Regions from separate parts of the Sporofaciens sp. SGI.106 genome, predicted to be linked through region 2. Evidence: a T-box and tRNA genes for the amino acid it is inferred to sense, from the RefSeq annotation. Region 2 holds a T-box; the other regions hold tRNA genes.
What was found. A T-box is a leader RNA that pairs with one kind of tRNA and senses whether it is charged. The one in region 2 lies ahead of leuS (leucine--tRNA ligase), so its partner is inferred to be a tRNA-Leu.
Positions count from the first base shown of each region.

Region 1: it encodes a tRNA-Leu, which carries the amino acid that the T-box ahead of leuS (leucine--tRNA ligase) is inferred to sense. The anticodon was not compared.
Region 3: it encodes a tRNA-Leu, which carries the amino acid that the T-box ahead of leuS (leucine--tRNA ligase) is inferred to sense. The anticodon was not compared.

Region 1 covers NZ_JBNPMZ010000019.1:12,743-23,644, reverse strand. Annotated here, with positions in the region: gene ACQRCC_RS12380 (aldose 1-epimerase family protein) at 1-753, opposite strand, end outside; gene ACQRCC_RS12375 (ribonuclease Z) at 917-1,324, shown strand; gene ACQRCC_RS12370 (DNA/RNA non-specific endonuclease) at 1,327-2,217, shown strand; tRNA gene ACQRCC_RS12365 (tRNA-Leu) at 2,262-2,344, opposite strand; gene sdaAB (L-serine ammonia-lyase, iron-sulfur-dependent subunit beta) at 2,539-3,210, shown strand; gene sdaAA (L-serine ammonia-lyase, iron-sulfur-dependent, subunit alpha) at 3,259-4,122, shown strand; gene ACQRCC_RS12350 (beta-ketoacyl-ACP synthase III) at 4,338-5,303, shown strand; gene acpP (acyl carrier protein) at 5,383-5,607, shown strand; gene fabK (enoyl-[acyl-carrier-protein] reductase FabK) at 5,621-6,559, shown strand; gene fabD (ACP S-malonyltransferase) at 6,552-7,472, shown strand; gene fabG (3-oxoacyl-[acyl-carrier-protein] reductase) at 7,484-8,224, shown strand; gene fabF (beta-ketoacyl-ACP synthase II) at 8,224-9,465, shown strand; gene accB (acetyl-CoA carboxylase biotin carboxyl carrier protein) at 9,469-9,906, shown strand; gene fabZ (3-hydroxyacyl-ACP dehydratase FabZ) at 10,004-10,432, shown strand; gene ACQRCC_RS12310 (acetyl-CoA carboxylase biotin carboxylase subunit) at 10,443-10,902, shown strand, end outside.
Region 2 covers NZ_JBNPMZ010000004.1:42,708-53,609, reverse strand. Annotated here, with positions in the region: gene ACQRCC_RS04490 (CvpA family protein) at 1-1,179, shown strand, start outside; gene ACQRCC_RS04485 (AEC family transporter) at 1,186-2,118, shown strand; gene ACQRCC_RS04480 (hypothetical protein) at 2,259-2,681, opposite strand; gene ACQRCC_RS04475 (Rpn family recombination-promoting nuclease/putative transposase) at 2,920-3,957, shown strand; T-box leader at 4,051-4,299, shown strand; gene leuS (leucine--tRNA ligase) at 4,498-6,930, shown strand; gene ACQRCC_RS04465 (dicarboxylate/amino acid:cation symporter) at 6,944-8,548, shown strand; gene ACQRCC_RS04460 (P-II family nitrogen regulator) at 8,743-9,081, shown strand; gene ACQRCC_RS04455 (ammonium transporter) at 9,180-10,430, shown strand; gene cobK (precorrin-6A reductase) at 10,576-10,902, shown strand, end outside.
Region 3 covers NZ_JBNPMZ010000001.1:27,807-38,708, reverse strand. Annotated here, with positions in the region: gene ACQRCC_RS00170 (PucR family transcriptional regulator) at 209-1,900, opposite strand; tRNA gene ACQRCC_RS00165 (tRNA-Leu) at 1,987-2,069, opposite strand; gene ACQRCC_RS00160 (diaminopimelate decarboxylase) at 2,149-3,423, opposite strand; gene pyk (pyruvate kinase) at 3,452-4,906, opposite strand; gene ACQRCC_RS00150 (rhomboid family intramembrane serine protease) at 4,924-5,781, opposite strand; gene ACQRCC_RS00145 (acyl-CoA dehydratase activase-related protein) at 6,018-10,262, shown strand; gene ACQRCC_RS00140 (WG repeat-containing protein) at 10,308-10,902, opposite strand, start outside.

The DNA of each region.
Region 1 (10,902 bases), on a different contig from region 2:
CTCGATGCAGATAAAAGGAGCATGTTTGCCTGCCGGTGACCAGACTCCGAATAGAGGAGAGTCAAAAGTGACGGTCAGATAAGGAACTTTGTCCGGTGTACAGAGACTTACACGTTTTGCCTGATCATGCTCAATAATCAGCGCATCCCGGTCGAAAAGATCAGCGGTAATAGTGAGGAAGCCATCCTCGGTTGTCAGTGTTTCTTCTGTAGCCAGTAATCCATCTGTATTTAGCAATCCGTATGTAATTGGTTCTTTCGTGTCAAAAGAGATGAAATAATCGGTCTGCTGCCCCTGCTGATCTAACGGACACATAAATGCAGGATGTCCGCCAATAGAAAAATGTATGGTCTTCTCATCTTCGTTAATTACCCGCCAAATTACAGTCAGTTTCTGATCTTCCAGCCGGTAGCCGATTTCCAGACGAAAAGCAAATGGATATTTCGCAAGCGTTTCTTCATTAGAAGACAGCTCGAGCCAGCATTCTGTTTCCGTTGCACTTAGAAGAGAAAACTCCATATCACGGGCAAAACCGTGCTGCCCCATGGGATATGTGCTTCCTCCATATTGGAACTCCTTTCCCTTCAGACTTCCCACGATCGGGAATAATACCGGTGATGTGCGATTCCAGTAAGCGGGGTCAGCATTCCAGAGATATTCTGTTCCGGTGGATTTCTTCTGAATGCTGGAAAGTTCTGCACCGAAATAATTTATAGTGACTTTTAAATTTTCGTTTTCCAGATAAAGCTGCATATTACTCCTTTCGATTCCAGGCGATACCGAGAGCCCTGGAATTATTTTTCTCTATTAGGTACTTTTGATGTTATTGTAACGCGGCGAGAAAGGAAGTGCAAGGATGATGAGAAAATGTTATAATCAGGTTGGGATGAGTTGACGGAAAAAGGAAGTGGATAAAATGTATTTGATTGCATGCGTTGAAGACAGAATGGGAATGTTGTTTAATCATCGCCGGGTAAGTCAGGATAAAGCAGTTTGTAAAAATATCATAGACATGTGTGAGAAGCAAAAAATATATATACAGGAATATTCTTCTGTTTTATTTAAGGATCATGATCCGGACAATATCAAAATCATGAAAGATTTTTTCTCTTCTGATCTGAGAGGGCAGTATGTTTTTATAGAAAATCCGGAAAGTGTGAAAGAAGAGATGCTGGAAAAAATAATTCTTTACCGTTGGAACCGAAAATACCCGGCAGATCAATTCTTTCCGATAGACTTAACCGGATGGAAATTATCTGAGAAAGATGAGTTTTCGGGAAATTCACATGAAAAAATAACGAAAGAAATTTACGTGAGGAAATAGTGATGAAGAATATGAAACGTTACCTGTGTATATTGAGCTGTATTACAGCAATGATTCTGACGGTTACGGGCTGTTCCGTATCAAGCCTGCAGAATAACAGCAAGATTAGCAGTTTCAGCAGAAGTGAGGCCATTTCTGTGGAAGAAATACCGGAATACAGAGGAGAGCCTTATGTTGTAATTCAGGATAACCTACCGGATTTTTCAAAAGAGGACATAACAGAGGAATCATTTGAAGAATACAGTGAGTTAGATGACCTTGGCCGATGCGGTACGGCTGTTGCGAACATTGGTCAGGATCTGATGCCGACAGAAAAGAGAGGCTCTATCGGTCAGGTAAAGCCTACGGGATGGCATACGGTAAAATATGATAATGTAGATGGAAAGTATCTTTATAATCGTTGCCATCTGATCGGATACCAGCTCACTGCGGAAAACGCAAACGAGGAGAATCTGATCACCGGAACCAGATATATGAATGTAGAGGGAATGCTCCCTTTTGAAAATATGGTGGCCGATTACATCAAAGAAACCGATAACCATGTGCTGTACAGAGTAACACCGGTTTTTGAAGGAGACAATCTTCTGGCGTCCGGTGTGCAGATGGAGGCTTTGTCGGTAGAAGACGGCGGAGAAGGAATTTCTTTTAATGTCTATATTTATAATGTACAGCCCGGAATCGATATCGATTATACGACAGGTGAAAGCAGCCTGGCGGACAGCGCGGAAAGTACGGAAAGATCAGTTGGTGAAATCCGGGGGAATTCAAATTCAAAAATATATCACTGCCCGGGACAGACAGCATATGAAGATATGGCAGATTCAAAATACCTGGTGATATTCTCATCGGAAGAGGAGGCACAAAAAGCAGGATATAGAAAAGCGAAGAGATAAGAGATTAATAAAAAAAAGTCCTTGATTTTCAAGGACTTTTCTTATGCGGAGAAAGGGACTTGAACCCTCACAGTATTGCTACCACTAGAACCTGAATCTAGCGCGTCTGCCATTCCGCCATCTCCGCTCGACAAAAAGTATAATAGCATACATTTCAAAATAATGCAAATACTTTTTGCAAAAAAATAAAAAATATTTGTAATACACCCAAAAGAACAGTATAATGAAGGTAGAAATTCTCCCGCAAAAAAGGGGAAAGCAGGAGAATAATACCGCAGCAGATGATGCTGACGAAAGAGAAAGGTGAGAGGTATAGTCATTATGGCAAGTATTTTCGACATTTTGGGTCCTGTTATGGTAGGACCTTCCAGTTCCCACACGGCAGGCGCTGTGAAAATCGGTCTGGTTGCAAGACAGCTTTTGGGAACTCAGCCGGAGAAGGCGGAAATCTATCTGTCCGGTTCCTTTGCAGCGACAGGAGAAGGACATGGAACAGATAAGGCACTTGTTGCAGGGCTTTTGGGAATGAAGCCTGACGATATGCGAATTCCGGGAAGCTATGAGGTGGCAAAGGAAGAGGGTATGGACTTTGTCATTAAGAAAAAGGAAATCCGGGGAGCACATCCGAATACAGCCTATCTGGTCCTGGAAGCAGAAGGAGTGGCGCCGCTTAAGATTCAGGCATATTCGATAGGCGGAGGAAGAATCCGGGTAAGCAAGCTTGATGACATGGATGTGAATTTTAGTGCGGAACATAACACGCTGATTGTACACAATATTGATCAGCCGGGCTGCGTGTCTGATGTGGCAAATGTATTGAGCCGTAAGAAAATTAATATTGCAACGATGCAGCTTTTCCGTGATAAGAGAGGCGGTTTTGCAGTAATGGTTGTAGAGACGGATCAGGTAATCTCTCAGCATGCGCTGGAGTGGCTGCGCGAGATGGAGGGAATCTTAAAAGTAACATTCTTAAATGTGTCCGGTATGGTTTAGTTCATTTTCGGGGATAAGAAGAAAAAGTCAGGAGGATAAGAAGAACGTATGTCATTTCGAGCGATAGAAGAAATACAGAGTAAATGTAAGAACGAGAATATTGAATTCTGGAAGGCAATCCAGCTGGAGGATTGCGATGAGCGCGGAGCCGGGGAAGAGGAGTCCTGGGAGCAGATGCGCGGAATGTGGCACGCCATGAGAGACAGTGTGGATGCTTATGAGCCGGATCTGATTTCAAGAAGCGGTCTCGTGGGACGTGAAGGCGGTCTGATGGAGGCTTATCAGCAGAATGGAGATACATTGTGCGGTGATTTTGTGGCAAAGGTTATGACCATTGCACTTAAGATGGGATGTAATAATGCCTGTATGAAGAGGATTGTAGCAGCTCCGACGGCAGGAGCCTGTGGTGTGATGCCGGCAGTACTGGTAGCTTACTATCGGGAAAAAGAGGTGCCGGAGGATAAGATGATCGAAGCCATGTATGTAGCAGCAGGAGTGGGACAGGTCATTGCAAACCGTGCATTTCTTGCGGGAGCAGCAGGCGGATGTCAGGCAGAGATAGGATCCGGTTCTGCCATGGCGGCAGCTGCAATCACTTATCTCCGGGGTGGAGATGTGTATCAGATGGGACATGCGGCAGCAATGGCGCTTAAAAATCTGATGGGACTTGTATGCGATCCGGTTGCAGGACTTGTTGAGGTTCCGTGTGTAAAGAGAAATGTAGGCGGTGCAGTGAATGCGCTTGCGGCAGCTGATATGGCGCTGGCAGGAATTATCAGTCAGATTCCTGTGGATCAGGTTATTGATGCCATGCGTGATGTGGGCGAGAAGATGGATGTCAGCCTCCGGGAGACGGGTATCGGTGGTGTGGCAGGAAGTCCGCGCGGTATAGAAGTTATGGAAAAGATGTAATAAATATAAGGAAAAGATTTTGGTGCCGGGATTTCGCCCGGCACCATTTTTTCGGTTATGGGTATTTATGCATAAAGAAAAGAATGAAAAAAGCAAATAATTTGATAATCAAACTACTTGACATTCAAAACAAGGTTGTATATACTTTGAAAGTCAAAACATTTTCAAGAGTCAATTAAGACCATGTAGAAGAGAGAAGAAATGAGGACAACACCATGACAGGAATGATTTGTGGAACAGGTTCTTATGTACCGGATAATATTTTGGACAATCATGATATTGCAAAGCTGGTGGAGACCAGTGATGAATGGATACGGGAACGCACAGGTGTGGTGAAACGCCATATCATAGGAAATGAGACGACGGTATCCATGGCAGCCGAGGCGGGAAAGCGGGCGCTTGAAGACGCGAAGGTAGATGCGAAGGATGTGGATATGATCCTGGTATCGACCATTTCCTCAGATGTGATACTTCCCTGCGCAGCCTGCAAGGTGCAGAAGATTCTGGGAGCAGAGCGGGCAGTGTGCTTTGATCTGAATGCAGCCTGCAGCGGATTTATTTTCGCATATAATACAGCTCTTGCCTATCTGGCAAGCGGTATGTGCCGGACCATACTGGTCATCGGCAGCGAAAGCTTATCGAATCTGATTAACTGGAAAGACCGCGGAACCTGTATTCTCTTCGGTGACGGGGCGGGAGCGGCCGTTGTGAAGGCATGTGAAGGAAAGAATTATCAGATTGCAGCCCATTCCGATGGGGCGAAAGGTGAGGCTCTGACCTGTCCGGGAGGGCACGTAAAGGGATGGCAGCAAATGCCGGAGGAAGATCGGTACATGAAAATGGATGGCCGGGGCGTATTTCAATTTGCAGTAAAACGGGTGCCGGAAGCAATACGCGAGGTGTTGGAGATAAACCGGCTGAAAATTGCAGATATTGATTATTTCATTTTGCATCAGGCAAATCGCAGGATTGTAGAGGCTGTGGCAAAAAGGCTGGGCGTGGAAATAGAAAAATTTCCCATGAATCTGCAGGAATACGGCAATACCTCTTCCGCAAGCATTCCGATTCTTCTGGACGAGCTGCGAAGAAGCCGGGTTTTACAACCGGGACACAGAATTGTGCTGGCAGGATTCGGTGCGGGGCTTTCCTGGGGAGCAGATATTATTGACTGGAAGATTTAGCGAACAACATGGCTTTATTCAGCTGTGATGTCATAGAAACATAAGAGTAAAAAGATAGAATGTAAAGGAGATTATAACAATGGTAGAAAAGATTATTGAAATGACAGCAGAGGCACTTGGAGTAGAGGAAAGCAATATTACAGAAACTTCTTCATTTAAGGAAGACCTTGGAGCAGATTCTCTGGATTTATTTGAGCTTGTCATGGCTTTGGAAGAAGAGTATGGAGTAGAGATTCCGACAGAAGATCTGGAGCAGATTGCAACAATTGGTGATGTAGTGAAGTATCTGGAAGAGCATAAATAAGCGGAGGACAGGTATGAAGACAGAAATAACGGAACTGCTTGGAATTGAATATCCGATTATCCAGGGCGGCATGGCATGGGTGGCAGAGTATCATCTGGCTGCAGCTGTATCGGAAGCCGGAGGGCTTGGACTGATTGGTGCCGCAAGTGCACCGGCGGACTGGGTACGGGATCAGATCCGGGAGGCACGAAAGTTAACCGATAAGCCATTTGGTGTAAATATTATGCTGATGAGTCCGTATGCGGATGAGGTCGCCAGGGTTATCGTGGAAGAAGGCGTAAAGGTAGTGACTACCGGAGCCGGAAGTCCGGAAAAGTATATGAAAATGTGGAAGGAAGCCGGTGTTAAAGTCATTCCGGTAGTAGCTTCCGTTGCGCTGGCAAAGCGTATGGAGCGCTGCGGTGCAGATGCACTGGTAGCTGAAGGAACAGAGGCCGGAGGCCATATCGGAGAAAATACGACTATGGTACTGGTACCACAGGTTGTAGATGCAGTTAATGTCCCGGTAATCGCAGCCGGAGGAATTGCAGACGGACGTGGTATTGCGGCAGCATTTATGCTGGGTGCAAGAGGGGTGCAGATGGGAACTCATTTTGTAGTAACCGAGGAATCCATCGTACATGAAAATTATAAAGACCGCATCATCAAGGCAAAGGATATTGATTCCCGGGTTACAGGACGTACCACAGGACATCCGGTACGTGCACTTCGCAATGATATGACGAAAAAATATCTGGAGCTGGAAAATAAAGGTGCAAGCTTTGAAGAACTGGAACTTTTGACACTGGGAGGTCTTCGCAAGGCTGTTGTCGAGGGCGATGTGAAGAACGGAAGTGTGATGGCAGGTCAGATTGCAGGCATGGTAAAGGAGAAAATGTCCTGTAAGGCATTGATTACGAAACTGGTAAATGAGACAGACGGGTTAATCAAAGGAGCAGGTTTTTATGAGTAAGATAGCTTTTATCTATCCGGGTCAGGGTGCCCAGAAGGCAGGCATGGGAGCCGATTTTTATGAGAAGAGCCCCCTGGCAAAGGCAGTGTTTGATGAGGCGGAGGAGATTCTGGATCTGGATATGAAAGCACTGTGCTTTGAGAAAAATGACAGACTTGATATTACAGAATACACGCAGGCAGCTATGGTTACCACCTGTCTGGCTATGACAGAAGTGGTGAAGGCAGCAGGGCTTACGCCGGACATGACGGCAGGATTAAGTCTTGGAGAATACTGTGCCATTGCAGCTGCGGGCGGCATGAGCAATACAGATGCTATCCGGACGGTGCGTGCCAGAGGAATTCTGATGCAGAATACGGTTCCGGCAGGTGAGGGAGCCATGGCGGCGATTCTTGGTATGTCAGGGGAAGCCATTGAGAATGTGATTGGTGATATGGAACAGGTGTCCGTAGCCAATTATAACTGTCCGGGACAGATTGTCATCACCGGAGAGACTTCTGCTGTGGAAGAAGCAGCAGAAAAGTTAAAAGAGGCCGGTGCAAAGCGTACCGTAATGCTGAATGTCAGCGGACCATTTCATTCTCCAATGCTGAAGCCGGCAGGAGAAAAGCTGGGAAAAGTGCTGGAGACGGTGGGATTTACATCTCTTCAGATGCCTTATGTGACCAATGTGACGGCAGAGCCGGTGGACGATATTTCCGAAACAAAAGAACTTTTGATGGAACAGGTCAGCTCTTCCGTTCGCTGGGAACAGAGCATGGAGCGGATGATCGAAGAGGGAGTAGATACCTTCGTGGAAATCGGACCGGGTAAGACATTAAGCGGATTTATGCGTAAGATTAACCGGGATGTAAACATGTACCATATAGGTGTGTGGGAAGATGTGGAAGTAGTAGTAAATGCGTTAAAGTAGGAGGAGTCAGTATGTTGGATGGAAAGATAGCAGTTGTAACCGGAGCATCCCGGGGGATTGGAAGGGCAATCGCAAAGGAGCTTGCCGGACTCGGTGCTGTGACGGTAATTAATTATAACGGTTCATCAGACCGGGCAATGGAAGTAAAGCAGGAGATTGAATCCTGTGGAGGGCAGGCAGAGCTTTTCCAGTGTGATGTGTCAGATTACGCTAAATGCGAGGCATTCATCCAGGATGTGATTCAAAAATACGGACGCATTGACATTTTAGTAAATAATGCGGGGATTACAAGGGATGGTCTTCTTATGAAAATGTCGGAGGAAGATTTTGACCGGGTGATAAATGTGAACCTGAAAGGTGCGTTTAACACTATCCGGTTTGTATCCCGGCAGATGCTGAAGCAGAGAAGTGGACGCATTATCAACCTGTCTTCCGTAGTAGGGATTATGGGAAATGCGGGACAGGCAAATTATGCAGCCTCCAAGGCAGGTGTGATTGGACTTACCAAGGCCGCGGCAAGGGAACTTGCTTCCCGTGGAATCACGGTAAATGCAATCGCACCGGGATTTATTGAGACGGAAATGACAGAGGTATTGTCAGATAAGGTGAAAGAATCTACAAAGGCGCAGATTCCCCTCGGAATTTTTGGAAAACCGGAGGATATCGCAAAGACAGCGGCATTTCTTGCATCAGAGGATGCCGGATATATTACAGGACAGGTAATTCAGGTAGATGGAGGAATGGCAATATGATGAAGCGAAGAGTAGTGGTCACCGGACTTGGAGCCGTGACACCAATTGGAAATAATGTAGCAGACTTCTGGGCCGGCATCCGGGAAGGAAAAGTGGGAATCAGTGAGATTACCAAATTTGACACTTCTGACTATAAAGTAAAGATTGCGGCAGAGGTGAAAGACTTTGTGGCGAAAGAACATATGGATTTCAAAGCAGCAAAGAGAATGGAACCATTTTCACAGTATGCTGTGGCAGCAGCAAAAGAAGCTTATGCAGACGCGGGAATTGACATAGAGAAAGAAGATCCTTTCCGTGCGGGAGTCATCGTTGGATCCGGTATCGGAAGCCTGCAGCAGGTAGAAAGCAATTACACAAAGATTGTGGAAAAAGGGCCGAATAAAGTAAACCCGCTGATGGTGCCGCTGATGATTTCCAATATGGCAGCCGGAAATATTTCCATTCAGCTCGGGTTCCGCGGAAAATGCACGAATGTAGTAACAGCATGTGCATCGGGAACACATTGTATCGGAGATGCATTCCGTGCCATTCAGTATGGTGATGCAGATATTATGATAGCAGGCGGTACCGAAAGTTGTATCTGTCCATCAGGAGTTGCCGGATTTACCGCTCTGACTGCATTGTCACAGAGTACAGATCCAATGCGGGCGTCTATTCCATTTGACAAGGACAGAGACGGATTTGTTCTGGGCGAGGGCGCAGGCGTAGTCATTCTGGAAGAACTGGAGCATGCAAAAGCACGTGGAGCAAAAATTTATGCTGAAGTTGCGGGATACGGTGCAACAGCAGACGCATATCATATCACTTCCCCAATCGAGGATGGAAGCGGCGCTGCCCGTGCCATGGAGCTTGCCGTGGAAGAGGCAGGGGTGAAGCCGGAAGAGGTGGAATACATCAATGCTCACGGAACCAGTACCCATCACAATGACTTATTTGAGACACGCGCTATAAGAAAAGCATTCGGCGAGGCGGCTGACAACGTAATCGTCAATTCAACCAAATCCATGATCGGTCATCTTCTGGGCGCGGCAGGCGGTGTAGAATTCGTCACCTGCGTAAAATCAGTAGAAGAGGGATTCATTCATCAGACAGTAGGAACAACAGAAGCGGATCCGGAATGTGACCTGAACTATGCAATCGGTGCACCAATCGAAAAACCGATCCATTATGCCATGAGCAACTCCCTGGGCTTTGGCGGTCATAATGCGACAATACTGATTCGCAAATATGTGGAGGACTAGAAAATGGAATTTGAACAGCTCATCACATTAATCAAAACAGTGTCAGACTCAGAACTGACCGGATTTCGATATGAAGAAAACGGAGTCCGAATCAGACTTAGCAAAGAAAAGAAAAAGACGTCTGTCCTGGCCGGAATACCTGCGGCAGAAGCGACAGTGGCAGAGGTTTTTGAAAACAAGATGGAAAAACCGGCTGCGGTAAAAGAAGGAAATTACGTAAAATCACCGCTGGTGGGCACATTCTACGTGGCACCGGCAGAAGACGCCGCACCATTCGTGTCCGTCGGGGATGTTGTAAAGAAGGGCCAGACACTTGCAATCGTGGAAGCAATGAAACTCATGAACGAAATCGAAAGCGAGTACGATGGAATCGTTGAGGAAGTGCTGGTCGAGAACGGTCAGGCAGTGGAATATGGCCAGCCGTTGTTTCGAATTGTGTAGGTGGGTACACCACAAAAGTCAAATGGGTACACCACAAATGTTTATTGGGGACGTAGCAAAATGCATTTTGCTACGTCCCCAACAAAAGGAGATAGAGATGAATCATTTAGATATTAATCAAATCAAGGAAATTATACCGCACCGCCACCCATTTCTTTTAGTCGATTATATTGAAGACTATGAGCCGGGGCAGTTTGCGGTTGGATATAAATGTGTCACCTATCGTGAGGATTTTTTTAAGGGGCATTTTCCGCAGGAGCCGGTAATGCCGGGAGTTCTGACGGTGGAGGCACTGGCTCAGGTTGGTGCAGTCGCTATTTTGAGCAAAGAGGAAAATAAAGGGAAAGTGGCATATTTTGGTGCCATTAATAAGTGTAAATTCAAAGGGAAAATCGTTCCGGGAGATAAGGTGAAGCTGGAGACCCGGATTATCAAAAGTAAAGGCCCCATGGGAATTGGGGAAGCAATTGCAAGTGTAGACGGCAAGGTCGTTGTAAGTGCAGAACTGACCTTTATGATTGGATAGGTGGAAGAGGATGATTAAAAAAGTATTGATTGCAAACCGCGGTGAGATTGCGGTGCGGATTATCCGTGCGTGTCGGGAAATGGGCATTGAGACTGTTGCTGTCTATTCGGAGGCTGATAAGGAGGCGCTCCACACGCAGCTGGCAGATGAAGCGGTCTGCATTGGTCCCGCACCTTCGGCAGAAAGCTACCTGAGCATGGAGCGTATTATCAGCGCTACCATCGTTTCCGGTGCAGATGCCATTCATCCGGGTTTTGGATTCCTTTCAGAAAACAGCAAATTTGCGGAGCTGTGCGAGCAGTGCCACATTACCTTCATTGGCCCGGGTTCTGAGGTGATCGCAAGACTGGGTAACAAACAGGAAGCACGCAACACCATGGTAAATGCCGGAGTCCCGGTCATACCGGGAAGCAGTGAACCGATTTATGATACTGTGACCGGAGCCAGGGAGGCAGACCGGATCGGTTATC
Region 2 (10,902 bases):
GTCGATATGGTTTCCCAGTTTGAAGCAGATGATATTTATACCCAGATTAATTATCAGGGAAGACCGGTGAGGGTATCTCCGCTTCGGTATGCAAGTACGATTAAATGGATTACGAATCAGGCCAACGGTATTCCAGCTTATATCCGAATCGATATGGCAAATCAGAATACGGAGCTTGTAAAGCTGGATCAGGGAATCCGTTATTCCACCAGTGAATATTTTAACCGTAACATATACCGTCATCTGCGGTTTGCGCATCCGACTTATATTTATGGTACGTTGAGCTTTGAGATTGATGAGGATGGTGTACCTTACTGGGTTGCACCGGTTAAGAAATTTAATATCGGTCTGTTCGGTGGTGAGACAGTTGGAAGAGTGGTGCTTTGCAATGCCATTACCGGAGAGATGGAGGATTATGCCATTAAAGATGTTCCTCAGTGGATTGACCGGGCTTATTCTGCAGATCTTCTGGTGCAGCTGTTCGACTACTACGGCACCTTAAAGCATGGTTTCCTGAACAGTGTTCTCGGACAGAAGGATTGTCTGGAGACGACGGACGGATATAATTATCTGGCTCTGGATGATGATGTATGGATGTACACCGGTGTTACTTCGGTAAATGGAGACCAGTCCAATGTAGGATTTGTTCTTTCCAATCAGCGAACCATGGAGACAAAGTATTATAAAGTGGAGGGCGCCACAGAGGCAGCAGCCATGGCATCTGCGGAGGGTCAGGTACAGAACCTGAAGTATCATGCAACCTTCCCGCTGCTTCTTAATATTTCCGATGAGCCGACCTATTTTATTGCTCTGAAGGATGATGCGGGTCTGGTAAAGAAATATGCGATGGTCAACGTCCAGAAATATCAGATTGTTGCAATCGGCGACAGTGTAAGTCAGTGTGAGGAGAATTATCTCTCTCTGCTTCTGAGCAATGGTTTGAAGGAAATAGCAGAGGATACCCGTGAAGTGCAGAAGATCACCGGAAAGATCACGAAGATTGCCCAGGGAGTCATTGACGGCAATTCCCACTATTATCTGATGGTAGAGGGATCCGATGATATATTTGATGTATCCGTGGTGGATTACATTGACGTAATCCGGTATGAGGTCGGAGATGAAGTGACGATAGAATATAAGGAAGATGAGAAGGCAAATACGGTGATGTCTCTGAAATAGCGAAAGATGGAATTAAGTATTTTACTGACAAAACAGATCATGGGTCTGTTCTTCATGGGAATGATAGGATTTATCATTGTAAAAACAGGAAAACTAAAAGAGGAAGACAGCAGGATTATTTCCTGGGTGGTTGCCTATATCTGTTCCCCCTGTGTGGTCATTGATGCATTTCAGATTGATTTTACACAGGAAAAGCTTGCAGGGCTTGCGTTAGCCGTGGCAGCGGCAGTATTTTCACATATTATATTGATCGGCGGTACGAAACTTCTGGTAAAGCCGCTGAATCTGAATGGAATAGAACACGCATCCATTGCATATCCCAACTGCGGTAATCTGATTGTGCCACTGGTGACGGCAGTCCTGGGACCGGAGTGGGTATTCTACACCGCAGCATATATGATGGTACAGACTGTTATGATCTGGACCCACGGACAAATAATCCTGAGCGGAGATGCGGAGATAGACTATAAGAAAATCTTCCTGAACCCGAATGTGATCGCCATCGGAGTGGGCCTGATATTGTTCGCAACAGGGATTCGACTTCCGGTACCGCTGGATGCCTGTATCAGTGGATTCGGCAGTACTATAGGCCCTTTAAGCATGCTGGTTGTCGGTATGCTGATTGGAAACCTGGACCTGAAATTGGTATTTGCCCGGAAACGTCCTTATCTTATCTGTGTTATGCGGCTGATCGTATTTCCGCTGATTACGACACTGGTATATGGATTATCCGGAATCGTAAAGGTTCACCCGGATGCGGAGTATATCCTTTTGGTGTCGCTGCTTGCATCCAGTGCGCCTGTGGCGGTGATGGTAACTCAGCTTTCCCAGATTCACGGCAAAGATTCCCGATATGCAAGCATTATCAATGTCATGTCGGTGTTGTTCTGCATCGTTACCATGCCTGTAATGGTGTATATATTTGAAAGTCTGATATAAAAAATAAAGAAAACATGGAACTATTATCAAATCATATCTTGAAAAAGTAAATATTACACGTAAAAAGGGATGGCCGCTATTTTGCCATCCCCATTTTATTTTTATATGTATTCGTCTTATTCAGTTTTTCATTCTCTATCTTAGTTCAGAACAGAGCAGTCTGTAAAGTCTACATCTTTCAGATCATCCTTGCTTGCGCTGATGCTTACGTAGAAGTTAATGCCGCACTGTGCAGAAATCTTTTTCAGTCTCTCTACGAATCTTGGCATGCTTTCAAGATCAACGTTAGCATGCTTTAAAATTCCGTCGATGAATACGCACTCTACGTCGTGGTTTGCACTGTACATACCATATAAAAATCCGATATACTCATCAATGTTTGTGATTGCCGGATAATCATCCATACAAACGACACGAATATCGAATGCTACGCTCCTTGTATCTCGATGGCTGTTTTTAATAAATACTACGTTTCCATTACAAGCTTTAGCCTGCTGATTGGCCAACTCAATCATCTGCTGTGTCTTGCCGCTGCCTTTAGGGCCTGTCAATAAATTTACCATGGGAAACACTCCTTTTTCTATGTATTTAACATACGTATTTTCTTATGTCCTAATTATACATGAATTCGGAATGAGAAACAACCGTAAAGTGGAAAATTATAGTTTTTTGAGTTGGTTGACAATAAATCATAAAATGCTTATTATAATGTAAGAGGTGCTAAATTTACAAAGTTACATGTAAATATTGTGATATATGAAGTAACCATTAATTCTGAGAACATAGAAAAGTGAGGAATCTATGGGGAAAAAAGATACAATAACCAAGAATTACATGTCAAATCGGGAACATTTTGCGGATGCATTCAATTTTTTTATATTTAACGGAAGGAGGGTAATACAAACAGAAAAGTTAAAGGCTTTAGATCCAACAGAAATTGGTCTTGTTTTTCAGGAGAAGGAGAATGATATTGTTCAAAAAGTAAGGGACGTACTGAAGCAGTGTGTAGTTATGCAAGATGATAAGGTGTATTATCTTATTCTTGGAATTGAGAATCAGACGAATATACATTATGCAATGCCTGTGAGAAACATGCTATATGATGCTTTGAATTATGGACAGCAGGTATCCGAACAAGCAAGACAGCATAAGAAAGATAAAGATGTGAGTGGAGATGAATATTTATCCGGATTTTCAAAGAAAGATAAATTAAAACCTGTTATTACATTAGTGATTTACTTTGGGACAGAGGAGTGGGATGCTCCCAGAAATCTGAAAGAAATGTTCGGTGATGTGGATGAACATATCCTCCGATATACAGCTGATTATAAAGTGAATCTGATTATTCCAAAAGAAATCCGGGAAGAAGATTTTTCCAGGTTTGCAACTGATTTTGGAAAGGTTATGAAATATATTTCAGTAGCAGACGATATGGAAAAATTCGCTGCAGCTACAAAAGAAGAGAAATTCAAAATTATCAGCTTGGAGACTGCCCATCTGTTGAATGAATGCCTGGGAACAGAAATTATGATACCTGAAGGAGGGGAGGCGGTAAATATGTGTGAAGCGTGGCGAGAGATTAAAGCCAAAAGTATAGCGGAAGGATTAGCAGAGGGAAGAGCGAAAGGAATAGCGGAAGGAATAGCGAAAGGAATAGCAGAAGGAAGAGCGGAAGGAATAGCAGAAGGAAGAGCGGAAGGAAAACTTGACACTTTATTCAGCCTTGTGAAAAAGGGAATTCTTACAGAGTCTCAGGGTGCCCGGGAAGCAGAATTATCTCTGGAGACTTTCCTTGAGAAGATGGAAAAATGGTCTGAAAAGGATTCTGCGGTTGAGTAAGACTCGATGATTTCGTAGCTTTCCCAAGATGGAAGAATGTTAAACTGGGACTTGACTTATTTTAACATTCTTCTTATAATAGTTGAAGATATGACAAAAACGAAGAAGAGGATTAGTAGGAGATGGAAGCCTGTCAGAGAACTGCCGGATGGTGCGAGGCAGGAGGCGGAAGCTTTGAACTCGCCTCGGAGTTCTTCTGTTGAAGGGTATGACGATGGTAGTCAGGCAGGATAGGCAGAAGCGGGAGTTCCCGTTACAGAATCAATGAGTGCGTTCGGTGCATGAGGATATGACCGGACGAAGAAGAGTGGTACCACGGAATTTAGCCTTTTCGTCTCTTGTGAGATTGAAAAGGCTTTTTTACTCTATAGGCAACTGCGTTTCCATAGAGTAAAAAACCTCCGGGGGATGCGCACTCCGGCGTGAGCTGAAGATGTCGCAGAGCGACCGCCGGAGGCGCGAGAGTTCCGCGAGCGGAACTCTTTGTTCTGCGCAGTATATCTTAGCGTACCAGGAAATCAGAAAGAGAGGATTAGTGAAATGGCACAGAAGATTGTCTATAATCACAAAGCTATTGAGAAAAAATGGCGTGAGAACTGGGAGAAGAACCCGGTAAACCCGAAAGTGGACAAAGATGGTAATAAGAAACAGAAGTATTACTGTCTGGATATGTTCCCGTATCCATCCGGAAACGGACTTCACGTAGGACATTGGAGAGGGTATGTAATCTCTGATGTGTGGAGCAGATATAAATTACTGCAGGGATATTATATTGTACATCCGATGGGATGGGATGCATTCGGCCTTCCGGCAGAAAACTATGCAATTAAGATGGGAGTTCATCCGGCAAAATCCACAGCAGAAAATGTGGCTAATATTAAGAGACAGATTAATGAGATCGCAGCACTGTATGACTGGGATATGGAAGTGAACACAACTGATCCGGAGTTCTATAAATGGACACAGTGGATTTTCGTAAAGATGTTCAAAGAAGGTCTTGCGTATGAGAAAGAGTTCCCGATCAACTGGTGCCCGTCCTGTAAGACAGGTCTTGCAAATGAAGAGGTTGTAAACGGCAAATGTGAGCGCTGTGGTACAGAGGTTACCAAGAAGAATCTGCGTCAGTGGATGTTAAAGATCACAGCATATGCAGAGCGTCTGCTGAATGACCTGGATAAGCTTGACTGGCCGGAGAAAGTTAAGAAGATGCAGGCTGACTGGATTGGAAAATCCTATGGTGCAGAGGTAGATTTCCCGGTAGAAGGAAGAGATGAGAAGATTACTGTCTATACTACAAGACCGGATACTCTGTACGGAGCAACCTTCATGGTACTGGCACCGGAACATGCACTGGCAGCAAGCCTTGCAACGGATGAGACAAGAGAAGCAGTGGAAAAATACATCTACGATGCATCCATGAAGTCTAATGTAGACCGTATGCAGGATAAGGAAAAGACCGGTGTATTTACAGGAAGCTATGCAATTAATCCGTTAAATGGAGAAAAGACACCGATCTGGCTCTCTGACTATGTACTGGCTGATTACGGTACCGGAGCAATCATGTGTGTGCCTGCTCATGATGACCGTGACTTTGAATTTGCTACTAAATTCGGCATTCCGATTATTCAGGTAATCGCAAAAGACGGAAAAGAAATCGAAAATATGACAGAAGCTTATACCGAAGCAAATGGAACTATGATCAATTCCGGTGAGTGGAATGGTATGGAGTCAGCGGTTCTCAAGAAAGAGGCACCGCATATTATCGAGGAAAGAGGAATCGGACGCGCAACCGTAAATTACAAGCTGCGTGACTGGGTATTCTCCCGTCAGCGTTACTGGGGAGAACCAATTCCGATCGTACATTGTCCGGATTGTGGCGCTGTACCGGTACCGGAAGAAGAATTGCCGCTTCGCCTGCCGGATGTAGAGTCCTATGAGCCAACCGGAACCGGAGAATCTCCGCTTGCCGGAATTGAGGAGTGGGTAAACTGCACATGCCCGGTATGTGGAAAGCCAGCCAAGAGAGAAACCAACACCATGCCGCAGTGGGCAGGTTCATCCTGGTATTTCCTGCGTTATGTGGATAATCACAATGATAAAGAACTGGTATCCAGAGAGAAAGCAGATGAGATGCTGCCGGTAGATATGTACATCGGTGGAGTAGAGCATGCGGTTCTGCATCTTTTGTACTCCCGTTTCTACACCAAATTCCTGTACGATATCGGTGTAGTAGACTTTGACGAGCCTTTCCAGAAACTGTTCAATCAGGGTATGATTACCGGAAAGAACGGAATTAAGATGAGCAAGTCTAAAGGAAATGTAGTATCTCCGGACGATCTGGTAAGAGATTACGGTTGCGATTCTCTGAGAATGTATGAGCTTTTTGTAGGACCACCGGAGTTAGATGCAGAGTGGGATGACCGCGGAATTGACGGTGTATCCAGATTCCTGAAAAAAGTATGGAATATGGTAATGGAAAGCAAAGACAAGAACATTGAAGCAACGAAGGAAATGGTAAAAGAGCGTCATAAACTGATTTATGACGTAACCACCCGTCTGGAAAGCTTCAGCCTGAATACGGTTGTTTCCGGATTCATGGAGCATACGAATAAATTGACAGAGATTGCCAAGAAGGCAGGCGGAATTGATGTAGAGACCTTATCTGTTATGGCAGTACTTCTGGCACCATTTGCTCCTCATATTGCAGAGGAAATCTGGGAGCAGCTGGGTCACACAGAGACTGTATTTGCTGCAGGATGGCCGACTTATGATGAGGAAGCAATGAAAGATGACGAAATCGAGATTGCGGTACAGATCAATGGTAAGACCAGAGCGGTTGTATCACTTCCGGCAGATGTATCCAAAGAGGATGCACTGGCAGCAGGTAAAGAGGCAGTAGCAGATAAACTGACCGGAACCATTGTAAAAGAAATCTACGTACCGGGAAGAATCATTAATATTGTACAGAAATAGTAGAGGCAAGATTTTGAAAATTAAGAATGAAAAGCTGGAATACATGCTGAATGATTCAGCTGTTGACAGTGTGGCAGAGAAAGTGCAGTCATTTCTGGCTGCACTGAATATGGAAAAGAAGAATATACTGCGCATCCGCCTTACGGTGGAAGAGATTCTTCTGAACTGGCAGGAACATTATGATGGCGAGGTACCATTTACTTTTTTGACAGGAAAAAGGCTGGGCGCTCCCTTTATCTCCATCGTACTGGCAGGAGAATCTGTAAATCCGCTGGAGCGGATGGAAGAGGAGTGTGGAGAGTGGAGCAGCCGTCTGTTGGTGAACATGGGTATTTCGCCGACCTATTCCTACAGTAAAGGCAAAAATATTATTACCTTTAAGCCGAAAAAAGAAAAAATGAATCCGATGGTTTCTCTGCTGGGAGCGGTTGCCCTGGCAGTTGTCCTTGGATTATTGGCACAGATGCTGCCGGCATCTGTTCATGAAATGCTCACAGAATATTTTGTAACACCGATTTATGATGCGTTTCTCGGGGTGCTGACGACGGTGGGTATTCCTGTCGTGTTTCTGGCCATTGTATCGGGAATATGCGGTGTCGGTGATGTAGCTTCCTTTGGAAAGATCGGAAAGCGAATGGTGGGAAAATTCCTGCAGCAGGAGTTTGTGTATGCGGCAATCGGAACGATTCTTGCCATACCATTTTTTAAACTGATTATTACAACAAAAGTAAATGTAGGAGCACAGCTCGCCAGCGTTGTGGGAATGGTGATGGATATGCTTCCGAAGAATATTATCAGTCCGTTTCTGGAAGGAAACTGCATGCAGCTGATCGTCATAGCGGTTGCACTGGGATTGACACTTCTGGTTATGGGCGAAAGAACAAAGTTGATTACCAAAGGTATCGAGCAACTGACAGATATAGGAATGTTCCTGTTGGACAGATTGAATGATGTTGTTCCTGTTTTTTGCTTTTTTGTAGTACTACAGCTTATCATGTCGGGAACAGCAATGGCGGTCGTATCTGCGTGGAAGGTACTGGTGGGGACTATCCTGCTGGCGCTTCTGGGCGTGATTTTCAACCTGATTTATGTGGGGCGGAAAAAGGAAATTTCACCGGTTGTCCTGGGGAAAAAATTGCTTCCGCCTGTTCTGATCGCGCTGGCAACAGCTTCTTCATCGGCTGCATTTGGTACAAATAGTGTTAATTGTACAAAGAAACTTGGAATTGATAATAAAATAGTTTCCTTTGGGCTTCCCATAGGAAATACGCTCTGTCATCCGGGACATGTATTTATTTTTCTGCTGTGTTCGCTGAATATGGCAGAGTATTATCAGGTAGAATGTTCTGTGGTATGGTTTGTAATAGCTGCAGGGATGTGCGCGATTATGCCAATGGTAATGGCACCGGTTGTCGGTGGAACGGCTGCGGCCTATACATTGCTGTTCAATCAGCTTGGAATCCCCATGACGGCATTGCCGGTTGCTTTGGCACTGAGTGTGGTATGTGATTTCTTTGCAACCGGACTGAATATGGCATATCTGCAGATTAATTTATTGCTGCGTGCAGATGAGCAGGACTTGCTGGACTATGGAGTACTCTCCAAAACAAATGGGTAGAAATGCTGAAAATTCAGCGATTTTTACAATTATAAAATTTTTGTAAAATTTCCTTTGACATTTATTTGTCAACGAGTATAATAAGGTACATCAAAACAAGGGTGTTTTCCAAAGCGGAAAGCACCTTTTTTTGTTACCGTGCATGCCGATGACGGGTTTTGCAGGGTGGATAAGAGAATAAGGAGGACTTGACTATGAAGAAATTGGAAATTATCATTCAGCCGGAAAAGCTGGAAGAACTGAAAGCAATTCTTGATGAGTGTTCAGCCAATGGACTTATGATTACAAATATTATGGGTTATGGTAATCAAAAAGGTCACAAAAAAATTTACAGGGGTGCAGAATACAATGTAAATCTTCTCCCGAAAGTAAAAGTTGAGACGATTGTAGAGCCGGATACGGCAGAGAAAATCATTGAAAAAGTCGTAGCGGAGATTCAGACCGGTACATACGGAGATGGTAAGATTTTCGTATATGAGGTGGAGGATGCAGTCAGAATCCGTACCGGTGAGCGTGGATCAGATGCATTATAGAAGTTATCGAAGGAGATAGCTGTAGAGAGCCGATTAGGGCACTACAGATATCTCCTTTTTAAGTATTCGAAACATAGAGAAAACAGGAGGAAAGAATTATGGGATTAGCGGATTTGATTTCAGGCGGAATGGATGCGGCAGAAGCAGCGGGTCTCTTAATGAATGTTATGTGGACGATGATAGGAGCAGTACTGGTATACTTCATGCAGGCAGGATTTGCCATGTGTGAGGCTGGATTTACCAGAGCGAAAAATACAGGAAATATTCTTATGAAGAATATGATGGATTTTGTACTTGGAAGCTTATTCTTCTTTATATTCGGATTTGCAATTATGCATGGAACGGACTGGAATGGAGTTCTTGGTGTTCAGGGCTTTTTTGATCCGACCAGTCTGGCGGATGAAGCGGGTATGATCAACGGTCTGCCGGCAGGTGTGTTCATCATTTTCCATACAGTGTTCTGTGCAACAGCAGCTACAATTGTATCAGGTTCCATGGCAGAGAGAACCAAATTTGCTGCTTATCTGGCGTACAGTGCAGCAATCAGTATTTTCATTTACCCGGTATCCGGACACTGGATCTGGGGTGGCGGCTGGCTCTCTGAGCTTGGTTTCCATGACTTTGCAGGTTCAACAGCAGTACATATGGTTGGTGGTGTCTGTGCATTAGTCGGTGCGAAGATCCTTGGAGCACGTATTGGAAAGTTTGGTAAAGATGGTAAAGTAAAAGCGATTCCGGGACATAACCTTCCGATCGCAGCTCTGGGAGTATTCATTCTCTGGTTCTGCTGGTTTGGATTCAACTGTGGTTCTACAACTGCAGCAACAACAAATCTTGGAGATATTGCAATGACAACAAACCTTGCAGCAGCGGCAGCAACTTTGATGGCTCTGATCGTTACCTGGGTAAGATACGGAAAACCGGATGTATCCATGACATTCAACGGTTCTCTGGCAGGTCTTGTAGCGATTACAGCAGGATGTGATACCGTAAGCAACTGGTCAGCAATCATTATCGGAGCAATTGCAGGTGTGCTGGTTGTATTCTCTGTAGAGTTCTTTGATAAGGTGGCAAAAATTGATGACCCGGTAGGTGCAATTAGCGTTCACGGTGTATGTGGTGCCGTAGGAACAATTCTGACAGGTGTATTTTCTCCGGACTGTTCACTGGTAACACAGGTAATCGGTGTGGCAGCAACTGCAGCATACGTATTCGTAATGGCATTGATTATCTTCACAATAATTAATAAGACCATCGGACTTAGAGTTACTAAGGAAGAAGAAATCGAAGGTCTCGATATTCATGAGCACGGCTCAACAGCATACGCAGATTTCAACTTTAGATTGTAAAACATCTTTCCAGAGGGAGGCGGATTTTCCGCCTCCTGTTTGCATCTTTGAAAATATTCTGGACATGGTAATCTGTGACCTTTGCCTATTAGTTATGCGTGTGATATACTGAGGTTAACAAATTGGGAGGAAAGAAGAGTTATACATGAAGCTTATCATAATCAGTTTTACCAGACAGGGAAATGAAAAAAACAGGATACTCAGGGAGAAAATGGAAGAACAGGGATACAGCTGTGAGGGTTACGCACCGGCCAGATTTGCCGGTGCTGAGGAGGAGCTGAGTCCCCTTCCGGAGGATATCCGGGGATGGATCGGCACACTGTGGGGAGAATGTGGTTTCCTTTTCATCGGTGCTGCGGGAATTGCAGTCAGGATGACTGCCCCCTGGGTGAAGGATAAGTTCACAGATTCCCCGGTTCTGGTTATGGATGAGAAGGCCGGATATGTTATTCCTCTCTTATCAGGCCATGTT
Region 3 (10,902 bases), on a different contig from region 2:
ATTTACTTATTGGATTCTTCTATGCATGGATTCGTCAAAAAATAGTCAATAATATTGTACATCATGCACAATTAGAACCATTAAGTTTTGTGTGTTTTGTTTATGTTTCACATTATAGATATTTTTTTAACAATATGCATCGGCATAAAAGGATAAAAAAAGAGAATGCAAATTATCCTTTTCAGACAATTTGCATCCTTCAAGTTTTTTACTTATCGATATTTTCTATCATTTTGTAGACAACCAGTCCAATCCGAATTGCAAGCATCTCATTGGAATTGTCAAAGTCAATTCCGGTAATATCCGAGATTCTCTCAATACGATATGCCGCCGTTTTATAATGGATAAACAGATCCTGAGCAGTCTTGGCCAGATTCTGATTCCTGTCCAGATAAGTCTTCAGTGTGGTGAGAAGATCTTCCCGCTGCGGCTTTTTATAATTATAAAGCTTCTGCAGGGATTCCGGCACATACTCAAGAAGCTGTTCCTTTGTTTTCAGATGGCAGAGAAGCTTAAAAATCCCCATATCCGAAAAGATCATAAGTCTTGCATTATCTTCCCCCACATTCTCTCCCAGAATGTCAATAAAGAGCAGAGAATCATTCGCCTCCTTAAAGCTCTCCTGCACATGCAGCAGTCCATGCACCACCTTGCCGACTCCCGTCCATACTTTCAAATGCTTATATTTAGAAGATACCTTCTTCTGAATCGAAGCAATCGTTTCTTTAAGTTCCCGCCTGTAAGCCTCCTGCTTCTGATTACTGTTTGCTTCCTGAATTACAATCACCTTATCCAGATCATTCTGTATCTTTACATTTGGGACATTCGCCATAATGGCATCATTCAGTACTTTAAAATACTTCATGCGCTCATTCATGTCTTCGGCTTTCCTGTCATCATTCCCATTTAGACAGAACACCAGAACCCGGTAATCGGCCTCGATATTAATTCCCAGTATCTTGGTACTTCTTCTCAATTCCTGAAGAGTATTCACTTTACCATTCAGAATATTGTTCCAGATATCACTCTGGAATTTTTTCTCAAGCTCCGCAATAGAATACTGTCTGAACAGCTCATGCTTTAAAGCTGTGACACCATTTTCAATAGCAATATGGGCCATACTGTCAATCGGACTGTTGCACTCTGTAACAACCAGGTATAATTTCACATTATACATCAGATTCAGACGGACAATATACTGATTACACGGTTTCTCATTCTCTTCACTTAAAAGAACGTTTTGCTTTAAATACGTGTAATTCGAGTAAAAATCCGGTTCATACTTTTTTGCCCGTTCCGAAATTGACAGCTCATGGATCTCCGGACTGGTAGATGCCAGACATTCCATATTCTGCCCGAATAATGATACAGGATTATCGATCAGCTTACTGAGTACATCCAGAATCCTCTCCACGCCATCTTCGTTCGAGTTCATCGAAAGAGAAAGTGCCGCAAAGTTCTCATGTGTTGTCTTAAAATACTTCAGACGGATGACCTCCTGATTAAAGATATGCTCCATAATCTCCGTCATAATTTCCCGAAATGACGTTTCAAACGGAATCTCCAGAAGCGGAATCCGATTCTCATCCGCAAAATTCACAAGAATTCCGATTTTCTCATCCAGGTTTTCCATCTCACGCCCACGCTTAATGATTAACGCGCTGATCTCTTTTTTAGACAGAACTCTTACATACTGTCTGAATTCCTCCAGCGAATAAGTATGGAATGCATAAAGTCCGCTTAACAGCACTTCCCCACCACTGATAAACTTCACAATATCCGGTGATTCGATAATCGTCACTCCGCTGACCGTCCGTTCCAGTCCATTTTCTCCCCCCAACAGATCAGCATCTTTTAAAATATCCAGTTTCATCATATCACGAACACAAAATTCCATCATTTCACCTCCCTCGTATTGTCAAAAATGCAGATTTACAAAAAAAGTCTTCCAAACAATGGAAGACTATCTCTTTGAATCTGTTTAAATGCGGATGGTGGGACTTGAACCCACACGAAGTCACCCTCGCAAGATTTTGAGTCTTGTGCGTCTGCCATTCCGCCACATCCGCTTATCTCGACTTTTCTTAAAGCCGAGATTAAGTTTAACATATTATATCTGAAAATACAATACTTTTTTTATTTTTTCTACTACTTTTGACAAAGTTTCTTTCCAATTTCGAAACAGTCAAATGTCGCGAAATAATCTGCCGGTGTCTCTGCACGGCGGATCAGTTTGGCACTTCCGTCTGACTGAAGCAGAACTTCTGCCGAGCGAAGACGTCCGTTATAATTATATCCCATGGAAAATCCGTGGGCACCGGTATCATGAATGACCAGAATATCTCCCATATCTACCTTCGGCAGCATTCTGTCGATTGCAAATTTATCATTATTCTCACAAAGGGAACCAGTCACATCGTACATATGGTCACACACTTCATTTTCCTTACCCATAACTGTAATATGGTGATATGCTCCATACATTGCCGGACGCATCAGGTTTGCTGCACACGCATCTACACCGATATATTCCTTGTGAGTATGTTTCTCATGAATAGCGGTAGTCACCAGGCACCCGTATGGTCCCAGCATAAAACGACCAAGCTCCGTATAAATTGCCACATCGCCCATTCCGGCCGGCACAAGAACTTCTTCATATACTTTTCTAACGCCCTCACCGATTACTTTGATGTCATTTGGCTCCTGATCCGGCTTATACGGAATACCGATTCCTCCGGACAGGTTAATAAATTTAATATGTGCCCCAGTCTCCTTCTGAAGCTTTACAGCCACCTCAAAAAGAACCTTTGCAAGCATCGGATAATACTCATTCGTCACTGTATTGCTGGCAAGGAAGGCATGAATACCGAATTCTTTTGCTCCCTTTGATTTCAGGATCTTAAATGCCTCGAAAATCTGCTCCGTTGTCATTCCGTATTTGGCATCTCCCGGATTATCCATAATATCATTGCTGATTTTAAAAAGTCCGCCAGGGTTATAACGACAGCTGATAGTCTCAGGAATATGTCCGATCGTCTCCTCAAGGAAATCAATATGTGTGATATCGTCCAGGTTGATAATGGCACCAAGCTTATCAGCAAGAGCAAATTCCTCCGCCGGAGTATCATTGGATGAGAACATAATATCACCAGGCTCTGCTCCGATTGCGTCAGAGAGCATGAGCTCTGTCAATGATGAACAGTCATAACCGCATCCGTATTCACGGAGAATATCAATCAGGAACGGATTCGGTGTTGCTTTTACAGCAAAATATTCTTTATATCCTTTATTCCATGAAAATGCTTCCTTCAGCGCTTCTACATTTTTCCGGATTCCCTTCTCATCATAGAGATGAAAAGGTGTAGGATAGGTTTTAATGATTTCTTCCAGCTGTTCTTTTGTTACAAATGGTTCTTTTTTCATAAGTACTTTCGCCCTCCAGTCTTAATAATTAGTCAATCACGGCAATCCGCATCATATTGCTGACTCCTGCTTTTGTCTTCGATGCATTCGGAGATGGAATTCCTGCTGTCAGCACAATAATATCTCCTGTTTCTACTACCTGCTTCGCAGAGATCAGATCAATCGCACCACTTAAAATATCCTCTGTATTACTGAACTCAATAGATTTATACGGACGTACACCCCAGTAAATCTGCATACGTCTTAAGGTTGCTTCGTTTGGCGTCACACCAATAATATCAGCCTTGGGCTTGAACTTGGATACCACCCTTGCTGTTGCACCGGACATAGACGGTGTCACAATACATTTTGCATTTAAGTTCACTGCAGCAGATACGGACGCATAGCCAATCGCACTGGAAATACCTTTCCGTCTGTTCTCTCCTGCCTTTTCCAGAATCACTTCATAATCCAGATGTTCTTCCGTACTCTCCACAATATGAACCATCATCTGCAGAGCCTCCAGCGGATATTTTCCCTGTGCAGTTTCTCCGGAAAGCATGACAGCATCGGTTCCGTCATATACCGCATTTGCAACGTCTGTAACCTCCGCACGGGTAGGACGTGGATTACGGATCATAGAATCCAGCATCTGTGTTGCAGTAATAACCGGTTTATAATACTCATTACATTTCTGAATCATCATTTTCTGCAGATACGGAACCTCCTCTGCCGGAATTTCTACACCAAGGTCACCACGTGCAACCATGATTCCATCCGCACAGCGAATAATCTCTTCAATATTGCGGATTCCCTCCGCATTCTCAATTTTGGCAATAATCGGAATATAGCCTGCCCCGCACTCCTTAAGCCATGCGCGAATTTCCAGAATACATTCAGCATTGCGGACGAAGGAAGCAGCAATAAAATCTACCCCCTGCTCCACTCCGAATTTAAGATCCTCTTTATCTTTCTCGGTAATTGCCGGAAGACGAACAGGTACATTCGGAACGTTTACACCTTTCCTCTCTCCCAGTTCTCCGCCATTTAATACTTTACAGACAATCTCCTTATCCGTCTTATCTTTTACAGTCAATTCAATCAGACCGTCATCAATCAGAATTGTCTTACCGATCTGAACATCCTCGATCAGTCCCGCATAAGTAATCGATACTCCATGCTCATCACCTTTCTTTTCCTCAATACTGAGGACAAAGGTGTCTCCGGCATTCAGCTTAATCTTCTTGCCATCTTTTAAAACCCCGGTACGGATCTCCGGTCCCTTTGTGTCCAGAAGGATTGCAATCGGTTTATTCTCCTCTTCGCGAATCTTCTTCAGCATGTCCATTCTGCTTTTCTGTTCTTCGTGATCACCGTGCGAAAAATTAAATCTGGCAATATCCATGCCATTTTGTACCAGCTTTCTCATCAGGTTCTCATCATTGGTGTTAGGTCCCATGGTACAGATAATCTTTGTTTTTTTCATACTTTTCTCCCTTTTCATCCTTCTTTTATCACAAGTTACTGCACATGCGTGTGCGTAAACAAATGATCCTGACAATATTCATAATTCCCATTACATTTTGAACAATATCGGAACTCAAGCTCCGGATGGTCAATATCCGTTCTTCCGCAGACCGCACATCTGTGTTTTGCACCATTGGCATAATGATTCACCGGGCGCATCTTCTGTTTGAATTCCTTTTTTCTCTTCACCTGTTTCGGAGAATAAGGTTTCATATTTCTTGAACCCAGGAAAAAGATCACAAAATTCAAAATCGATACTGCCGCTCCCAGAGCATTGGCTCTGTAGATGATTCCGTAAGGTCCCCCACCGTATGCCGGTAAAAATGCCTGAATAAATGCATACAGGAAATATACTCCATCCAGAAGTGCCAGCCATTTAACTTTAACCGGAATGAAAAAGAACAGTAAAAACTGCATATCCGGGTAAAGTGCAGCAAACGCAAAGAACAGTGACATATTCAGATACCATGTATCAAGAGGCAGTGATACCCCTGTCAACAGATAAGCTGCAAGGGCAGCAATCACATGAAACAGTACTCCGGAAAAGAAATACAGATTAAACCGAAAGGCTCCCCATGCACGCTCAAGCTGCATTCCTATCATATAATAAAGATATAATGCAAAAATCACAAATATCACACTGGTTGATGGTGGCTGGATAATAAAGGTCACGATCCTCCACACCTGTCCATGAAGGATCGCCGCCGCATTCAGACTCAGATACTGGTAATAAAATGAAGGATTCACCAACTGAAGAATAAATCCTCCTCCATACAAAAGAATAATATAGTTCATCAGGTTCGGAATCGCATATCTTCCGAATTTCCGTTCCAGCTTTGATAACCAGTTCATAAAATGTCTCCTTACTAAAAATTCCTTACTAAAAAATGAATGAATACAGTAGTCATTCTACCTTTTTGGAATATATTTGTCAATTATACCCTTAAACTTTAACTGTATTTTAACATTTATATGATATTTATTAATTGTCATTTCAATTTTTTTGTCGTATAATGTTACGGGTTGTAAAAGAAAAAATACATTTAATAAGAAGTAACTCATAGATTTAGTAAAAAGGAGTACATAGTATGAATCACAAAGAATTGTATACTCTTGGAATTGACATCGGTTCAACGACTGTAAAAATCGCTGTTCTTGATGATGAGAATGACGTAATCTTTTCTGACTATGAACGTCATTTTGCCAATATTCAGGAGACTCTGTCAGATCTTCTGGGCAGAGCAATTTACAAACTTGGCTCTATTTACGTGTCACCGGTAATTACCGGCTCCGGCGGACTCTCACTTGCGAAACACCTTGGGGTTCCTTTTGTCCAGGAGGTCGTTGCTGTATCTACCGCACTTCAGGACTATGCCCCTCAGACCGATGTCGCAATCGAGCTTGGCGGCGAGGACGCCAAGATCATTTATTTTGAGGGCGGAAATATTGAACAGCGAATGAACGGCGTCTGTGCAGGCGGAACAGGTTCTTTCATCGATCAGATGGCATCTCTTCTTCAGACAGATGCCTCCGGTCTGAATGAATATGCAAAAAATTACAAAGCACTCTATTCTATTGCTGCACGGTGCGGTGTTTTTGCCAAGACGGATATTCAGCCATTGATTAATGACGGTGCTTCCAGGGAAGATCTGGCCGCATCCATTTTCCAGGCTGTAGTAAATCAGACCATCAGCGGTCTGGCATGCGGCAAACCGATTCGCGGACATGTAGCATTTCTCGGAGGCCCTCTGCACTTTTTATCTGAACTGAAAGAGGCATTTGTGCGCACACTGAAGCTGGACGAAGAACATACCATCGCTCCCAAGCACTCCCATCTTTTTGCAGCTATTGGCTCTGCATTGAATTCCAAAAAGGATCTGGAAATCTCTATCCGTGAGATGCAGAACCGACTTGCAGGCAAGATTCAGCTGGAATTTGAAGTAGACCGTATGCAGCCTCTTTTTGCTACAGAGGCAGATTATAAAACATTTATTGACCGACATGCAAAACACCAGGTCCCGATCAAAGACCTTGCTTCTTATCACGGTAAGGCATTTCTCGGTATTGATGCCGGCTCTACCACTACCAAAGCGGCACTGGTAGGCGAGGATGGTACTTTGTTGTACTCCTTCTACCATAACAATGACGGTGATCCTCTCGGAACTACGATTACGGCGATTAAAGATATCTACAGTCAGCTTCCGGAGGATGTGGAGATCGTACATTCCTGTTCCACCGGATATGGTGAGGCACTAATCAAAGCAGCCCTGATGCTGGATGAGGGAGAAGTTGAGACTGTTTCCCATTACTATGCTGCATCCTTCTTTGAACAGGATGTAGACTGTATCCTGGACATTGGCGGACAGGATATGAAATGCATTAAAATCAAGAATCAGACCGTAGACAGCGTCCAATTAAATGAGGCCTGTTCTTCCGGATGTGGTTCCTTTATCGAAACCTTTGCAAAATCACTGAATTATACCGTAGAAGATTTTGCGCATGAGGCGTTATTTGCCAAGAATCCTATTGATCTGGGAACACGCTGTACCGTATTTATGAATTCCAAAGTTAAGCAGGCACAGAAGGAAGGAGCATCCGTTGCCGATATCTCGGCAGGTCTTGCCTACTCTGTTATCAAAAACGCTTTATTTAAGGTAATCAAAGTATCTGATGCTTCTGAATTGGGCAAACATATCGTCGTACAGGGCGGAACGTTTTATAACAACGCAGTCCTTCGAAGTTTTGAGAAAATTGCAAATTGCGAGGCAATCCGTCCGGACATTGCCGGAATTATGGGTGCCTTCGGTGCCGCTCTCATCGCCAGAGAGCGTTACAGCGACTGCCAGGGCACTACCATGCTCTCCATTGATGAGATTAATGCTCTGGAATATAAGACTACCATGGCAAAATGTAAAGGGTGTACCAACAACTGCCGTCTGACCATCAATCATTTCAGCGGCGGACGTAAATACATTACCGGAAACCGCTGCGAGCGTGGCCTTGGAAAAGAAAAGAGCGAAAACAAGCTTCCGAATTTATTTGCATATAAAATGGAACGCTACTTTGGCTACGAATCTCTGAAAGAAGAAGACGCCCGCCGCGGAATCATGGGAATTCCACGCGTCCTGAATATGTATGAGAATTATCCATTCTGGCACACCTTCTTCACGAAGCTTGGATTCCGCGTGGTTCTCTCACCGGCGTCCACCAGAAAAATATATGAGCTTGGAATCGAATCCATACCAAGTGAATCCGAATGTTATCCGGCAAAGCTGGCCCACGGACATGTACAGTGGCTGATCAATGAAAAGGTACCACATATCTTCTATCCTTCCGTTCCTTATGAACGAAATGAATTTGAAGATGCCAACAACCATTATAACTGTCCGATCGTAACCTCTTACCCGGAGAATATAAAAAATAACATTGATGCAATCGTAAATGGAGAGGTGGATTTCATTCATCCATTTATCTCCTTCAGCAATGAAGAAGTTCTGACCGCAAGACTAAGTGAAGAACTCTGTGATTCTTTCACCATTCCTGCTGAAGAAATAAAAGCTGCCGTTCACACAGCCTGGACAGAACTTACTGCCTGCCGTGAAGACATGAAGAAAAAGGGCGAAGAAACCATTGCCTATCTGGACAAAACCGGCAATCGCGGAATCGTTCTGGCAGGCCGCCCATATCACATTGACCCGGAGGTAAACCATGGCCTTCCGGAGCTGATTAATTCCTATAACATCGCCGTCCTGACCGAAGACAGCGTCTCACACCTTCACCCGGTAGAGCGCCCTTTGAATGTTATGGACCAGTGGATGTACCACTCCCGCCTGTACGCGGCGGCGAACTACGTGAAAACAAAAGAAAATCTGGATCTGATCCAGCTGAATTCCTTCGGATGCGGTCTGGATGCGGTCACCACCGACCAGGTGGCAGAGATCCTGACCAATTCCGGCAAAATATATACATCACTGAAAATTGACGAAGTCAACAATCTGGGAGCCGCAAGAATCCGTGTCCGTTCCCTGCTGGCCGCAATCCGTGTCAGAGAGAAACGACATGAAAAACGGGATATTCAGTCTTCCGCCATTAAAAAAGTTTCATTTACAAAGGAAATGCGAAAAGACTACACCATCCTGTGTCCGCAGATGTCTCCGATCCACTTCGACCTGCTGGAGCCGGCATTCCGCGCTTGTGGATATCATATAGATGTTCTTCCAAACGACAATAAACAGGCTGTGGATGTAGGACTTAAGTACGTAAATAATGACGCCTGCTATCCGTCTCTGATCGTTGTGGGACAGATTATGGATGCCATTCTTTCCGGCAAATATGACACAGATAGAATCGCTGTAATCATCAGTCAGACCGGAGGCGGATGCCGCGCATCCAACTATATTGGCTTCATCCGCCGGGCATTGAAAAAAGCCGGATATGAGCATATTCCGGTAATTTCCATTAACTTGAGTGGTCTGGAGGGAAATCCTGGTTTCAAGATTACTCTCCCACTTGCAATGCGGGGAATGTATGCAGTTGTATTTGGGGACATTTTCATGAAATGCGTCTACAGATTGCGCCCTTATGAGGCAGTTCCGGGATCTGTAAATGCGATGCACGAAAAATGGAAGAAAGTCTGCACAGACTTCCTTTCACACGGATTCCCATCTCGCAGACGCTTTAAAGAAATCTGCAGAAATATTATTGAAGACTTTGATAACAACATTGAGCTTGTGGATGTGAAAAAGCCCCGTGTAGGTGTGGTTGGAGAAATTCTGGTCAAATTCCTGCCGGCAGCCAACAATCATCTGGTAGAACTTCTGGAAAGTGAAGGAGCCGAGGCTGTCGTACCGGACCTTCTGGACTTCCTGCTCTACTGCTTCTATAACCAGAACTTCAAGGTGCAGAAACTTGGATTTGAAAAGAAAAAAGCAACCATCGGAAACCTGGGAATCAAAGCACTGGAATGGCTTCGTGCCCCGGCTACAGAAAGCTTCGCAAAGAGTAAGCACTTTACTCCTCCGGCAAAGATCGAAGAACTGGGTAAAATGGCATCAGAGATCGTCTCACTGGGAAATCAGACCGGCGAAGGCTGGTTCCTCACAGGAGAAATGCTTGAACTGATACATAATGGTGCACCAAACATCGTGTGCACACAGCCTTTCGCCTGCCTGCCGAACCATGTTGTAGGCAAGGGCGTAATCAAAGAATTAAGACGGCGTCATCCGGAATCCAACATCGTTGCAATTGATTTTGACCCGGGCGCAAGTGAAGTAAATCAGTTGAATCGAATCAAGTTGATGTTATCAACAGCCAACAAAAATTTGGGGACGTAGGAAAATGCATTTTCCTACGTCCCCAGTTAATTTTTTAACATTTTATTAATTGGATGCCCCGCTATTACAATAATACTCACCATTCAAAACTCCATATATTCCATTCGATAGGAATTCAATCTTATTTTCTTCCGGGTAATAAGTTAGAAAAACATTTGATGATCCTTTTGCCGAATCATACATTCCATTTGTCTCAAAATTAGCAGCTGTTTGTAACATGCCATTCTCAATAAGCACATCATAGAGGCTCTGTCCATTCGGATATCCCTGATAACTTTTTTGAATACTATCTGAATATTGTTCTCCGTAATTCAGTTCAAATTCATTTCCAAAAGGATCTACTTTAACCGAAATCATTCCATTCCCATCTAACCCGTTTACTGTTAACGTAAGATCAACATTTTTCCCTTCCAAAGATATCTGTGCCTTAAATGCATTTTTTTCATCTGGTGTACTCTCTGTTATTTCCTCTTCTGTTTCTTCAGTATCCGGATTTTCAAAAGAGAAGCTAATAACACCCCATTTTCCATTTTTCTTTACCCAACATCTTCCTTCATATACAGGTCTAATTTCCTCAAATACGCCAGGAAGAATCACAAGATTTCCTTCGATGTCGCGTAATTCCCACTTTCCATCTTTA